DNA from 3 places in the Caulobacter sp. AVps18 genome. Region 1 is predicted to be linked to each of the others. Evidence: predicted binding sites of a transcription regulator. Region 1 holds the regulator's gene; each other region holds the start of a gene.
What was found. The regulator LexA, encoded in region 1, represses DNA repair genes until DNA is damaged. The targets are predictions, from matches to a motif close to ATGTTCNCNANNTGTTCT.
Positions count from the first base shown of each region.

Region 2: a site for LexA is predicted at 3,325-3,342, ahead of ssb (single-stranded DNA-binding protein). Genes of this name have one in related genera too.
Region 3: a site for LexA is predicted at 2,309-2,326, ahead of uvrA (excinuclease ABC subunit UvrA). Genes of this name have one in related genera too.

Region 1 is NZ_CM178737.1:3,289,197-3,293,494, reverse strand. Features, by position in the region: gene lepB (signal peptidase I) at 1-824, shown strand, start outside; gene lexA (transcriptional repressor LexA) at 1,214-1,918, shown strand; gene ACW179_RS15005 (peptidase inhibitor I78) at 2,003-2,341, opposite strand; gene ACW179_RS15000 (DNA polymerase III subunit chi) at 2,338-2,799, opposite strand; gene ACW179_RS14995 (leucyl aminopeptidase) at 2,808-4,289, opposite strand.
Region 2 is NZ_CM178737.1:3,039,585-3,043,882, reverse strand. Features, by position in the region: gene ACW179_RS13975 (alpha/beta hydrolase) at 1-659, opposite strand, end outside; gene ACW179_RS13970 (hypothetical protein) at 724-1,587, opposite strand; gene ACW179_RS13965 (SPFH domain-containing protein) at 1,767-2,666, shown strand; gene ssb (single-stranded DNA-binding protein) at 2,740-3,243, opposite strand; gene ACW179_RS13955 (hypothetical protein) at 3,375-3,761, opposite strand; gene ACW179_RS13950 (hypothetical protein) at 3,776-4,298, opposite strand, start outside.
Region 3 is NZ_CM178737.1:4,425,347-4,429,644, reverse strand. Features, by position in the region: gene uvrA (excinuclease ABC subunit UvrA) at 1-2,230, opposite strand, end outside; gene ACW179_RS20155 (hypothetical protein) at 2,485-2,640, shown strand; gene ACW179_RS20150 (flagellar basal body protein) at 3,164-3,610, opposite strand; gene ACW179_RS20145 (rod-binding protein) at 3,614-3,952, opposite strand; gene ACW179_RS20140 (flagellar basal body P-ring protein FlgI) at 3,952-4,298, opposite strand, start outside.

The sequences.
Region 1 (4,298 bases):
GCGACGACACAAACACTGCCCGCAAACCGACCCTGCTGGCCGAAGTCCTGGATTGGGCGCGTTTCTTCGCGCTCACGGCGGCGATCCTGCTGGTGCCGCGCACGGTGCTGGCCCAGCCCTTCATGATCCCGTCAGGCTCGATGGAGCCGACCCTGGAGATTGGCGACAGGATCCTGGTGTCGAAATACGCCTATGGCTGGAGCCGCCATTCCCTGCCCTTCAGCCCGCCGCTGGGCCATGGACGCCTGGCAGGGCGAGAGCCTGCACGCGGCGACATCGTTGTCTTCAAGCGACCGGGCGATGGCCGAACCGACATCATCAAGCGGCTGGTCGGTCTGCCGGGCGACCGCATCCAGGTTCGCGGCGGTGTTCTGACGATCAATGGCGCGCCCGTCGGGCAGACGCCGATGGCGGTGCGGGTCAAGTCGGATCACGGCTACCCCGTTGTGGTCGAGGAGGCCGCCGAGACCCTGCCCAATGGCCGAACCTATCTGACCCACTCGCAAGGCCCGCGCACGGCGGCGGCCAATACCGGCGTCTATCAGGTGCCGGCAGGCTGCTATTTCATGATGGGCGACAATCGCGACAACTCGGTCGACAGCCGCTTCGATCCGGGTTCGATCCGGCCCGGCGACGCCCGCTGCGCCTGGGATACCGCCCTGGATCAATATCTGCCGCCCGAGACCGGGATGGGCTTCGTCCCGGCCGAGAACCTGGTGGGCCGGGCCGAGCGTGTGCTGTTTTCCTGGCAAAGCGGCCAGGGCCCGCGCTGGAGCCGCACCTTCAAGAGCCTTTCGGCGGGCACCGGGGCTCCCCGGGCCTGAAGCGAATCGAGTCGGAAAGCGCGCCGATTCGCCGCTTCCGGGTCGTGACGCCTGGGTGCGAGCCCGGGCGGCTGCGTGATTGCATGGCTCTGCAGCCCCGTTGATCCTCGCTAGAAACGCCAGGACCACGCCTGACAGGATGTTTGTGCAAAGGTGATTTGCGCACCCGACAGCCGGATGATGTTCCGGGCACTATCTTCTGATTTAACAGCTAAATTCGCCGCACTGCTTCTGCAAGTGTCCCGTGGCGCGCCCCGCCTATACGCGCAGGCAGGGGCGTTCCGGGACCGCGTCGCGGCGGTCTGTTGCGTCAACTTGACATTAAGGAAGAACGCCTAGAGAACATTCCAACGGTTTGCGGTTTGTTCCGCGTCTTGGTCGAGGCCGACATGCTCACGCGCAAGCAGCACGAACTGCTGATGTTCATTCACGAACGCATCAAGGAGAGCGGCGTTTCGCCCTCCTTCGACGAGATGAAGGAAGCCCTGGACCTGGCGTCCAAGTCGGGCATTCACCGCCTGATCACAGCGCTGGAAGAACGCGGCTTCATCCGACGCCTGGCCCACCGGGCCCGGGCGCTGGAGGTGGTGAAGCTGCCGCAACAGGCCACGACCGCGGCGCCGCCCAAGGGGCGAGGCACGTTCAAGCCGCAGGTCTTCGAAGGTGGCGGCGCGCCGCCGGCCGCTGCGCCCTCGGCTGCACCGGCCAATGACAGCCGCGACCTGCCGATCCTGGGCAAGATCGCCGCCGGTACGCCCATCGACGCCATCCAGCACGAGCGCGATCGCCTGCCGGTACCCGAATCCATGCTGGGCGGCGGCGAGCACTATGTTCTCGAGGTTCAGGGCGACTCGATGATCGAGGCCGGCATCCTTGACGGCGACTATGTGATCATCAGGAAGGGCGACACCGCCAATTCCGGCGAGATCGTCGTTGCCCTGGTCGGCGAGGAGGCCACCCTCAAGCGCTTGCGCAAGAGGGGCGGCTCCATCGCCCTCGAAGCCGCCAATCCCAAGTACGAGACCCGCATCTTCGGTCCGGACCAGGTTGAGGTTCAGGGCAAGCTGGTGGGTCTGATCCGCCGCTATCACTAATCCTGGCTGACAGTCTGACAACAGAACGCCCCCGGCCAAGGTCGGGGGCGTTTTGCGTTCCGGGTCAGGACGATTGGAAGCGCCCTACCCGCACTTGACCTCTTTGACGATGCCCGTGTCGGCATCGAACAGGATGTTCAGGCGGTCGGGCCGGAAATCCATGGTCACCGGGCAGGTGGTGCAGGCCACACGCCAGCGGGTGGGATCAACGGGGGCCGGCAGGTCGGTGCGGATCTTGCCGACATAGGCATTGGCCTCATTCATCCCGCACTGGTCCTTGGGCTGGGGCGGCGCAATGGCGACCGGCGGCGGGGCAACGGGCGTCTCGGGCGGCGGCAAGGGAGCCGGAGGCGGCGTGCTGGAGCACGAGGCAGCGCCCAGCAGCACGGCGACGCCAAGGCCCGCCAGGATCGATCGCTTCATGCCTGCTTCTCCCAACCGCGTTCAGAACCCTGGCGCCAGTACGACACCGGATGACCGGCCTTCTTGAAGATCGTCCAGCGCCCCCGTGCGGTTCCCAGGGCGGCCTCGTCACGGCCATCAAACAGCAGGATGCAGCGCGCATAGCCCGCCAGGTCGCCGGGCTCTGCCCCGTCGATCAGGAAAATGGCGTCGCCGGCATTGGCATTGTCCAGGGCCGTGGTCAGCAGGACCGGCTGGCGCTCGGCCATCGGTTCGCCGGCCAGACCGTGCGGCAGGAACGCGTCGTCGCGAAAGGTCCAAAGATGCGCGTCCAGCGCCTCCAGCCGGCGGGCATCGACGCCCCGCACCAGGGCCTTCCAGCCCCGGCCAAGGGTCTTCTCCAGCAGTTCGGGCAGCACCTGATCGGCGCTGCTCCGCTCCAGATGGTAGAACCAGACCTCGCAAGGGCTTTCAGCCATGGGCGCGATCAGCTCTCATAGGCGTCGGCGACCAGTCGGTTCAGCAGCCGTACGCCGAAGCCCACCGCACCGTCGGGAACGGTCGGGTCTGTCGAAGGCTTGCGCCAGGCGACGGAGGCGATGTCGAGGTGCGCCCAGGGCACGCCGTTGACGAACTTCTGCAGGAACAGTCCCGCCGTGATCGAACCGGCCGGGCGCCCGCCGATGTTCTTCATGTCGGCGATGGGGCTTTCGATCTGCTTTTCGTAAGCCGCCGGTAGGGGCATGCGCCACAGCTTCTCGCGCTCTGCATTGCCAGCCGCGAGAAGTTTTTCTGACAAGCCGTCGTTATTGCTGAACAAACCGGCGTAGTCATGACCCAGCGAAATGATGATCGCGCCGGTCAGGGTGGCCAGGTCGATCATGAACTGCGGCTTGAAACGCTCTTGCGTGTACCAGAGCGCGTCGGCCAGGACGAGGCGGCCCTCGGCGTCGGTATTGATGACCTCGATGGTCTGGCCCGACATGGAGGTCACGACGTCACCGGGGCGCTGGGCGTTGCCGTCGGGCATGTTCTCGACCAGGCCCAGCACGCCGATGGCATTGACTTTGGCCTTGCGGCCGGCCAGGGCGTGCATGAGGCCGGTCACAGCGGCCGCGCCGCCCATGTCCCACTTCATGTCTTCCATGCCGTCGGCCGGCTTGATGCTGATGCCGCCGGTGTCGAAGGTGACGCCCTTGCCGACGAAGGCGATGGGCGGGGCGGTTTTGTCGGCCGCGCCGTTCCACTTCATGATGACCAGCTGGCTTTCGCGCACGCTGCCCTGGCCCACGCCCAGCAGGCTGCCCATGCCCAGGGCCGCCATCTGGGCCTCGCCGAGGATCTCGACCTCCAGGCCCAGGCTTTCCAGGCTTTTGGCGCGGGCGGCGAACTCTTCGGGATGCAGGATGTTGGCGGGCTCGGACACCAGATCGCGGCTGAAGATTATGGCGTCGGCCAGGGCGTTGAGCCCCTCGAACACCTTGGCGGCCTTGACCGGATCGGCGGCGGCGACCTTGACGACCGTGACCGACGGCTTCTTCTCGGCCTTTTCAGTGGTGCGATACTTGTCGAAACGATAGGCGGCCAGCTTGGCGCCGAAGGCGGCCCGGGCGGCGGTTTCGGCGTCGGCACCCAGCTTCAGAACCAGTTCAGTGACGCCGGAGGCCTTCACGGCCTGAAAGGCGTGGGCTGCGGCGGTCTCGACCGCCTCGGGCTCAACAGCCCCGACGCCATCAACGCCCACCAGCACCACGCGAGCGGCCTCCAGTCCGTGCGGAGCGACCAGGTCAAGGATCTGGCCCTTGGACCCGATGAAGCGGCCGCTGGCGATGGCGCGGCTCAGGGCCCCGCCGGTAGCCTGGTCAACCACCCGCGCCTCAGGCGACAGGGCGGCGGCTTCATGGGCCAGAACCGCGAGGGCAGCCGTGGCGCCCGCCTGGATGTCAGCGGGGACGAATTCGATACGCATCGCAGGCTC
Region 2 (4,298 bases), 250 kb from region 1:
TCCTGCACCACGGCTCGCACGCCTTCGGGCGCGTTGGCCTGGATCGCCGCCTCTATCCGGGTGCCGTACGAGCCGCCGAACAGATCGATCCTGTCCAGCTTCAACGCCTTGCGCAGGTCCTGGACGTCATGGGCTACCTCGACAGCGTTGTAGCGTGACAGGTCCACGCCCTTGGCCCTGAAGGCCTGCAGGCAGGCGACGATGCCGTCAGCGTCCTTGTCGGACGGAGGACCTGCGTCCGTCAGGGCCGTCCCCGGACAGTCGAGCGACGGGTCGCTGAGACCTCCGCCCCGCTGGTCCATAAAGATCCAGTCCTGGTCAACACCGATATAGTCCTGGGCCGCCGGTCGTTGCAGCATCCGCGGCACGCCGGCCACCGCCGCGCCGCCGGGACCGCCGTGCAGGTAGATCACCGGCGGCAGGCCCGCCTTGGGCGCAGAAGCGCGTACGATGGCCACAGCCACGCTGATGCGGCGGCTTCCCGGCTTGTCGCGCGCCTCGTCAACGATCAGATTCCCGCAATCGACCTTCTGGCTGACCGCTGAATAGTCGCCCACGCAGGCGGTCGGCGTGAACACCGGAGCCGCCGCCCTGGCACCGCCGGCGAAGACCAGAAGAGTCAGGGCACCGACGGCGGCGATCCAGGATGAGGGCGACATGGCGACTCCTTGAATTTCAGCCGCGCATGAAGACCGGACAAGGCGTGCGCCGCAAGGCCCAGGGTCAGCGTTCAAGCTCCTCAGCCATAAGCGCCGCCAGTTGAGACAACTGGTTGGCACCGCGCAGATCGGGCCGCACGCGGTAGAGGGCCGTCAGATAGGCCAGGTCTACGGGCGTCAGTCGCTTGGCGACCTTGTCGGCGGGCACGTCCCGGGCGAACAGATTGAGGATCGACGCCTGCCCCGGCACTGATGGATTGGCGTCGATATCAGCCAGCGAGACCATGGCCACATAGTCTGAAAGGGCACCGATCTCGACCCCGGCCATCTGCCGGGCGTCAATCACGACCACCGAAGCGCCGATCAGGTTGCGGGTCGGCGCAACAATGCGACTGCCCGGCGACCGTACTTCCTCTGGGCCAAAGGCGTCGGACATTGTGGAAATAGAGCCCAGATTGGAGGTCGTAGCGATGGCGTGCCACCAGCGGACAGGGCGCGGGTCGGCGACAAAGCGCTCGATCGCCGGCAACTGAGCGCCAGCAAAACTGATCTTGTAACGGCGTCGCGCCTGGGTGAGCATCACGTCGGGTTCGCGGGAAAACAGGATCAGAAGGTTGGGCCGGCACGCCTTGTCTTCGAAGGAGATCGACACCGCCTGACCGACCTCGCGAAGACGCGCCGCGACATAGGTGTTCACCTCACGCGGTGCCCCCGCGACCAGCGGACAAAGCCGCAGCGGTCGGCGGGAAATCTGTTCGCCGCTCAGCGCCGAGACCTCGCGCGCGAAGGCCAGCACCCGCTTGCGATTGGCAGCCTTGACGGTGACGGGGTCGATATCGGCGCTGCCGGAGGCCGCTGGTGCTGGTGCAGGGTCTGGTGCTGACGTCTGGGCCAGCGTCGGCGTGGCCAAAAGCAGCCCGCCGATCATAATTCCCGCTCGAAACGCCTTGCGCATGACGCCGCCTCACCGGACACGCGCTTCGCGCGCAATGAAAAAGAACTGCAATTCAAAATACATCCAACAGCACTGCAGGCAAGACGCCAGCGCCGAATCCTCGCCCCATACCCAGCAGGATCGAAAAACGAGAAAGACCGATGGTGAGCGACATCGAACATTCCCCTTTCGGCAAACCGGGCAAGCCCGCCAGGCCGCCGACAAACCCCGCCGCCGTTAAGCGCACCCTGATCGCCGGAGCCGTCGGCTTTCTCCTGCTGATCGGTGGCTGCCAGGTCATCGGCCACAGCACCACGGTCGAGCCCGGCAATGTGGGCGTCAAGATCCGCACCCTCGGGGCCGGCGCGGGCGTTGCGCCCGAGGCCCTGCCCGCCCGCTGGTATCTGCGCGGCATCGGCGAACGCATCGTGCAGTACCCGGTAATCCAGCGCACCTATAGCTACACCCGGGAAAAAGACGAGCGCGGCAACGAGAACGAGGAGATCACCTTCTCCGACAATACCGGCCTGCCGATGACCGCCGACGTCTCGGTGACCATGCAGGTCAACCCGGCCTCGGCACCGGCCCTCTATCAGACCTATCGCCTGACCTTCGACCAGTTGCTGGACGGCCCGATCCGCAATGACGTGCGCTCGGCCGTGGCGGCCGAAGCCGAGCGGGTCGGGGTCGAAACACTCTATAGCGGCGGACGGCAGATGGTGATCCAGAAGGCCTATGCGCGGGTGGCCGGCAAGTGGGCCCGGCACGGGGTGAATGTCTCGCAGCTCGACTGGATCGGCTCGATCCGCTACCCGACCGCCGTCATCGACCAGATGCAGCGCAAAACGCAGCTGGAGCAGGAAGCCCTGGCCGCCAAGGCCCTGGAGGCCAAGGAAACCGCCCTGGCCAACGCCGCCGTCGCCCGCGCCAAGGGCGAGGCAGAGGCCATCCGGATCAAGGGCGAAGCCCTGCGCTCGAACCCGCAGGTGCTGCAACAGCAGGCCATCGAGAAGTGGGACGGCGTCCTGCCCAAGGTCACCGGCGGCTCGACGCCGTTCATCAAGATCGATTGATCGCCCGCAACAAAACGGGGCGGCCTCCGCAAGGAGACCGCCCCGTGACGTTCTGGTCGCTTCAGGCGTGAGCCTAGAAAGGGATTTCGTCGTCCAGGTCGGCCGAGAAGCTCTCGCGCGGGCCGCTGGGCTGGCTGCGCGGGGCGCCGCCGCCGTAACCACCACCGCCACCGCCGCCGCTGGAATAACCGTCATCACCGCCCGACGACATGCCTGCGCCGTCGCCTCGGCCGCCCAGCATGGTCAGTTCACCACGGAACTTCTGCAGCACGATCTCGGTGGAGTACTTTTCAGCGCCGGTATTGTCGGTCCATTTGCGGGTCTGGATCGCGCCCTCGATATAGATCGTCGAGCCCTTCTTGAGGTACTGCTCGGCCACCTTCACAAGGTTGTCGTTGAAGATCACGACGCGGTGCCACTCGGTCTTTTCCTTGCGCTCGCCCGTCGTGCGGTCGCGCCAGCTTTCCGAAGTGGCCAGGCGCAGGTTGGCGACGCGATCGCCCGAACCCAGGCTGCGAATTTCGGGATCGGCCCCGAGGTTGCCCACCAGAATGACCTTGTTGACGCTGCCCGCCATCGTTTCGACCTTGATCTCGCCCGGCGACCCTTGCGCCGGAATCTGATCAGGACGTTAACGACCCCGGAACGTCAAGACAATTTGTTCTCAATACGTTCTTGTGGATCGCCGTTGAGCGGGAGAGCGGCGTTCTACTGACGCTGCACGGCACCCGGCACGGCCAGACGGCCATCGCCGGTGCGGACCAGCGACATGAAGCGCGCACCGTCATAGGTCTGGCCCAGATAGATGCCTTCCTTCTCCAGGAAGATGAAGCTGCCCTGGTAAGAGCCGACAAGCGTACGGTTGGGGCTGCCCATCCGGACGAACCGCACCCGCATCCCCTCAAGCTCGGCGGCGCACAGTTCCATCGACGCGACGTTGCGCGCCACCGGATTGAAACGCAGCGTCTTGTCCTTGTTGGTCGCCACCTGGAAGCAGACGCCCTGCTCGAACGGGGCCTTGATCTGCTTTTCGCAGGCCGAGAGGGCCAGGGCGGCGGCAGCGACGGAAACGGCGATCAGGAACGGACGACGCATGGCGGTGACTCGTCTTAGCCGGCGACCGGGATCGAGCAGTTCGGTCCCTGGTCGATCACGGAATGGAAGGAGCGATTGTCCGAAGACGCCTCGACGCGACCTGGCACGAGACGCAGGGTTTCCTCGCCCCAACGCCCATATGTGGCCCCGCCGGTCTTCTCGCAACGGCCGGCGAACAGGGTCTGGGCGCAGGCATTGAGGGTAATGTCTCCCGGCAGGCGGCGCCATTCGTTACCGGCATAGCGCCAGCAGGCGGCCAGAGGCGCGCTGACGGTGGCGGTGGACGGAACCGGCGCAGGACCGGGCATGGACGGCATAGGCGTTGGCGGGGCATCGACTGTCGGCGGCAGCGGCGTCAGGACCATGCCGGCCTGATCAGCAGCGGCCAGGGCACCGGTCTCGTCGACGCCGACGTCGAGCGCGCCGGTGGCCACACCGTTCTTCTTGGCGCATTCCGCCAGGGTGGTCTCGCCAACGAACTGGCCGCCGACGAAGCAGCGCAGAGGTCGGGCGGGGTCCAGCTTGGTGTCGTCGGCG
Region 3 (4,298 bases), 1.1 Mb from region 1:
CGTTGAAGCTGAAGCGGCCGGGGCCATAGCCGCGCGCCTTGCTTTCCGGCAGCTGGGCGAACCAGTCGCGGATCGGACCAAAGGCACCGGTATAGGTGGCCGGGTTCGAGCGCGGCGTGCGGCCGATGGGCGACTGGTCGATGTCGATGACCTTGTCGAAGTTCTCCAGCCCTTCGATGCGCTCGTGCGGGGCCGGGGCGTCGCTGGCATTGTTCAGCCGACGGGCGGCGGCCTTGTAGAGGGTCTCGATGGTGAAGGTCGACTTGCCGCCACCGGAAACGCCGGTGATGCAGGTGAAGGTGCCGATGGGGATCTCGCCGGTCACGCCCTTGAGGTTGTTGCCGGTGGCCCCGATGACCTTCAGCATCTTCTTCTTGTTGATCGGGCGGCGCTCCTGCGGCACCTCGATCTCGCGCGCGCCGGTCAGGTACTGGCCGGTGATGCTGTCGGGATTGGCCATGATGTCGGCCGGCTTGCCCTGGGCGATGATCTGGCCGCCATGCACCCCGGCCGCCGGACCCATGTCGATGACATGGTCGGCGGTCATGATGGCTTCCTCGTCGTGCTCGACGACGAGTACGGAGTTGCCCAGATCGCGCAGGCCCTGCAGCGACTGCAACAGGCGGGTGTTGTCGCGCTGGTGCAGGCCGATCGACGGCTCGTCCAGCACATAGAGCACGCCGGTCAGGCCCGAGCCGATCTGGCTGGCCAGGCGGATGCGCTGGCTCTCGCCGCCCGACAACGTGCCCGAGCCGCGTGAGAGGTTCAGATAGTCCAGCCCCACATCGACCAGGAACCGCAGGCGGTCATTGATTTCCTTCAGGATCCGCCGGGCGATTTCCATCTGCTTGTCGGTGAACTGGCCCTCCAGCCCGGCGAACCAGTCCTTGGCCGGACGGATGGCCAACTGAGAGACCTGGGCGATATCCATACCCGCGATCTTCACCGCCAGGGCCTCAGGCTTCAGGCGCTTGCCGTGGCAGACCTCGCAGGGGGTGTCGGACTGGTAGCGGCCCAGTTCTTCCCGAACCCAGGCGCTGTCGGTCTCGCGCCAGCGGCGTTCGAGGTTGGGCAACACGCCCTCAAACGGCTTGTCGACCTCGTATTTGCGGGCATTGTCGTCATAGACGAACTTGATCTTCTGGCCCTTGGACCCGAACAGGACCACGTCGCGGGCCGTGGCCGGCAGCTTGTGCCAGGGCTCATCCATCGAGAAGCCATAGTGCCGGGCCAGGGCTTGCAGGGTCTGGGTATAGAGCGGCGAGGGGCCCTTGGCCCACGGCGCCACCGCGCCCTTGTGCAGGCTCTTGTCCTTGTCGGGGATCACCATGTCGGCGTCGAAGGCCAGCTTGGCGCCCAGGCCGTCGCAGGCCGGGCAGGCGCCCGCCGGATTGTTGAACGAGAACAGCCGCGGCTCGATCTCGGCGATGGTGAAACCGCTGACCGGACAGGCGAAGCGCTCGGAGAACAGCAGCCGGCGCGGTTCCTTCTCGCCCTCGGCGATTGTCGCCCACTCGGCCACGGCCAGGCCGTCGGCCAGTCGCAGGGCCTGCTCGATGGAGTCGGCCAGCCGCTGCTCCATGTCGGGCTTGGTGACGATGCGGTCCACGACCACGTCGATGTCGTGCTTGAACTTCTTGTCCAGCGCCGGGGCGTCTTCGATGGGGTAGTATTCGCCGTCGATCTTCAGCCGCTGGAAGCCGGCCTTCTGCCACTCGGCGATCTCCTTCTTGTACTCGCCCTTGCGGTCGCGCACGACCGGGGCCAGCAGATAGAGGCGCGTGCCCTCGGGCAGGACGGTGATCTTGTCGACCATCTGGCTGATGGTCTGGCTCTCGATGGGCAGACCCGTCGCGGGCGAATAGGGCGTGCCGACCCGCGCCCACAAAAGGCGCATATAGTCGTGGATCTCGGTGACCGTGCCGACGGTCGAGCGCGGGTTCCTCGACGTCGTCTTCTGCTCGATCGAGATGGCCGGCGACAGGCCCTCGATCAGGTCGACGTCCGGCTTGCTCATCAGCTCCAGGAACTGGCGCGCATAGGCCGACAGGCTCTCGACATAGCGCCTTTGGCCCTCGGCATAGATGGTGTCGAACGCCAGCGAGCTCTTGCCCGAGCCCGACAGCCCGGTCAGCACCACCAGCTCGCCGCGTGGAATATCGACGCTGACGTCTTTCAGATTGTGCTCGCGGGCACCGCGCACGCGGATGAAGTTCAGTTGTTCAGCCATGATGTCCGGAACGCATGTGGCTGCGGGGAGGGTGCAGCGCAGCGGCTATATGTAGGGCTCGGCACGCCGATTAACACAAGAACAAGTTGGGAACAAATGTCGCATGCGCCCGGCGGCGTGGGCTGCTGACAGCAGGTGTCAGCAGGGGAGGGGCTCCGGCGCTGGCGTTTGCAACAGGGTTCACGCCGGTTAACCGCCTTCGGAAGCGCCATCTTCAGCCCCGCCCGCTCTAATCGCCTCCAACGGAGAGCGCGATGAGCAAGGCGGCCAAGGCCCCCGCGAGCGGGAAGGCGGACAAGGGCAAGAAGGTCAAGGGTCCAAAGCCCCGCTCGGCCGAGAAGGACTTCTGGACCTTCACGATCGGCGTCGGTTCGCTGATCTATGTGCTGGTGACCACGGTTCCCAACTAGCGACACCTTACAGATCTCCATTTTGCCCCGTTCCCCCATAACGCGGACGGGCAGGGGAAAGACGTGAGTGGTCCGCCTCACGCGGCGTATCCCCATACCTACCGTCATTCCCGCCCTTGTGGCGGGAACCCCTGCTTCAGCTTGCACGTGAAGTGCCAGCGAAGTGCGCGCGCACTTCGCCCCTTCCGCACCTGCGGCGGTACGAGAGGTTCCCGCCACAAGGGCGGGAATGACGGCGATCTATTGGACTGGCGCCCACACCTTCGCTCCGAAGGGGGCCCTCCCGAAACCCCACGGCGAGATGATCGCCGAACAGGCCTGTCCTGTCCGGCACGCTGGCCTGCGTGAGATTTAAGGATGTGCGCGACGCGGATCAGCCGGTTTGACCACCGCGCCCAGGGTGTGGACCTGCATCTGCTGGATCACCCCGTCCTGCGGCGCGGTCAGCACGGTGAGGCCCGCCCTGTCGCTGGCCTTGGTCAGTTCCTCGCCGCGCAGTCGGCGGCTGGCCTGCGGCCTCGCCTCAGGCCTTCTTGTTCAGCGTGATCGCCGTGCCGCTGGACACCGGGTTGTTCATCCGCGCGCCGGCGCCATAGCCCGAGGCCGGAGCGCGCTGGTTGGCGATCTCTTCGGCGACGGCCTTGACCAGGCCTTCGGTGACGGTCTTGGCGGCGTTCAGGGCGCGGGCCTGGCGGGCCAGCACGGCGTCGAAGGCTTCGGTGGCGCGGATCAGGCGCTGGCGCAGGGCCGGATCGGCGCCGGAGACCAGGGCGATATTGGCCCGCACCCGCGCCGACTCGTAGCGGTAGAGATTGGCCAGTTTTGCCGTTTCCTCGACATACTGGGCCGCCTCCTGCGGGCGGTGGGTTTCGAAGGCATTGGCCTCCTTGGCGATCAGGTCGGTCAGGCGCTCGGTCAGCAGCACCAGCTGGTCGACGCGGTCATTGGGATCATTGGCGGCAAGGGCCATGGTCTAGTCCTTCAAGCCTTGGAGTTTGAGCATTTCGCGCTGGACACTGGAGGCCAGGCCCACCCCGCCGGCCTTGGTGACTTCCTTGGCCATGGCCTCGGTCAGCAGGGACTTGAACATGTCCTCGGCCTGGCCGCCGCCGAACGGCTCGGAGGTCTTCACCCCCTCGAACATCGACTGCATCATCACCGACAGGAACGAGGCCTCGAACTTGTTGGCGGTTTCCTTGATCTGGCCGCGCTTGGCCAGTTCAGCGGCCGACATCGGTCCGGTCGCCGAGGCCTGCAGGCCGGTGATCGGCGGGGCGGTGAGGGCCAGGGGGGTAGAGGTCAGGGCGCTCATCACATCACCTCGATGTCGGCTTGCAGGGCGCCGGCGGCCTTCACCGCCTGCAGGATCGAGATCATGTCGCGCGGGGTCACGCCCAGGGCGTTGAGGCCGCCGACCAGGCTCTTCAGCGACGCCCCGGCTTCGAGCGTGATCAACTGCTTGCCCTTCTCCTCCTCGACATTGACGGTCGACTGGGGAACCACGGCGGTCTGGCCCTGGCTGAAGGGGGCGGGCTGGCTGACGGCCGGGCTTTCCTGCACCGAGATGGTCAGGTTGCCCTGGGCGATGGCCACCTTGCTGATGCGCACATGGTCGCCCATGACGATGACGCCGGCCACCTCGTCGATGATCACCTTGG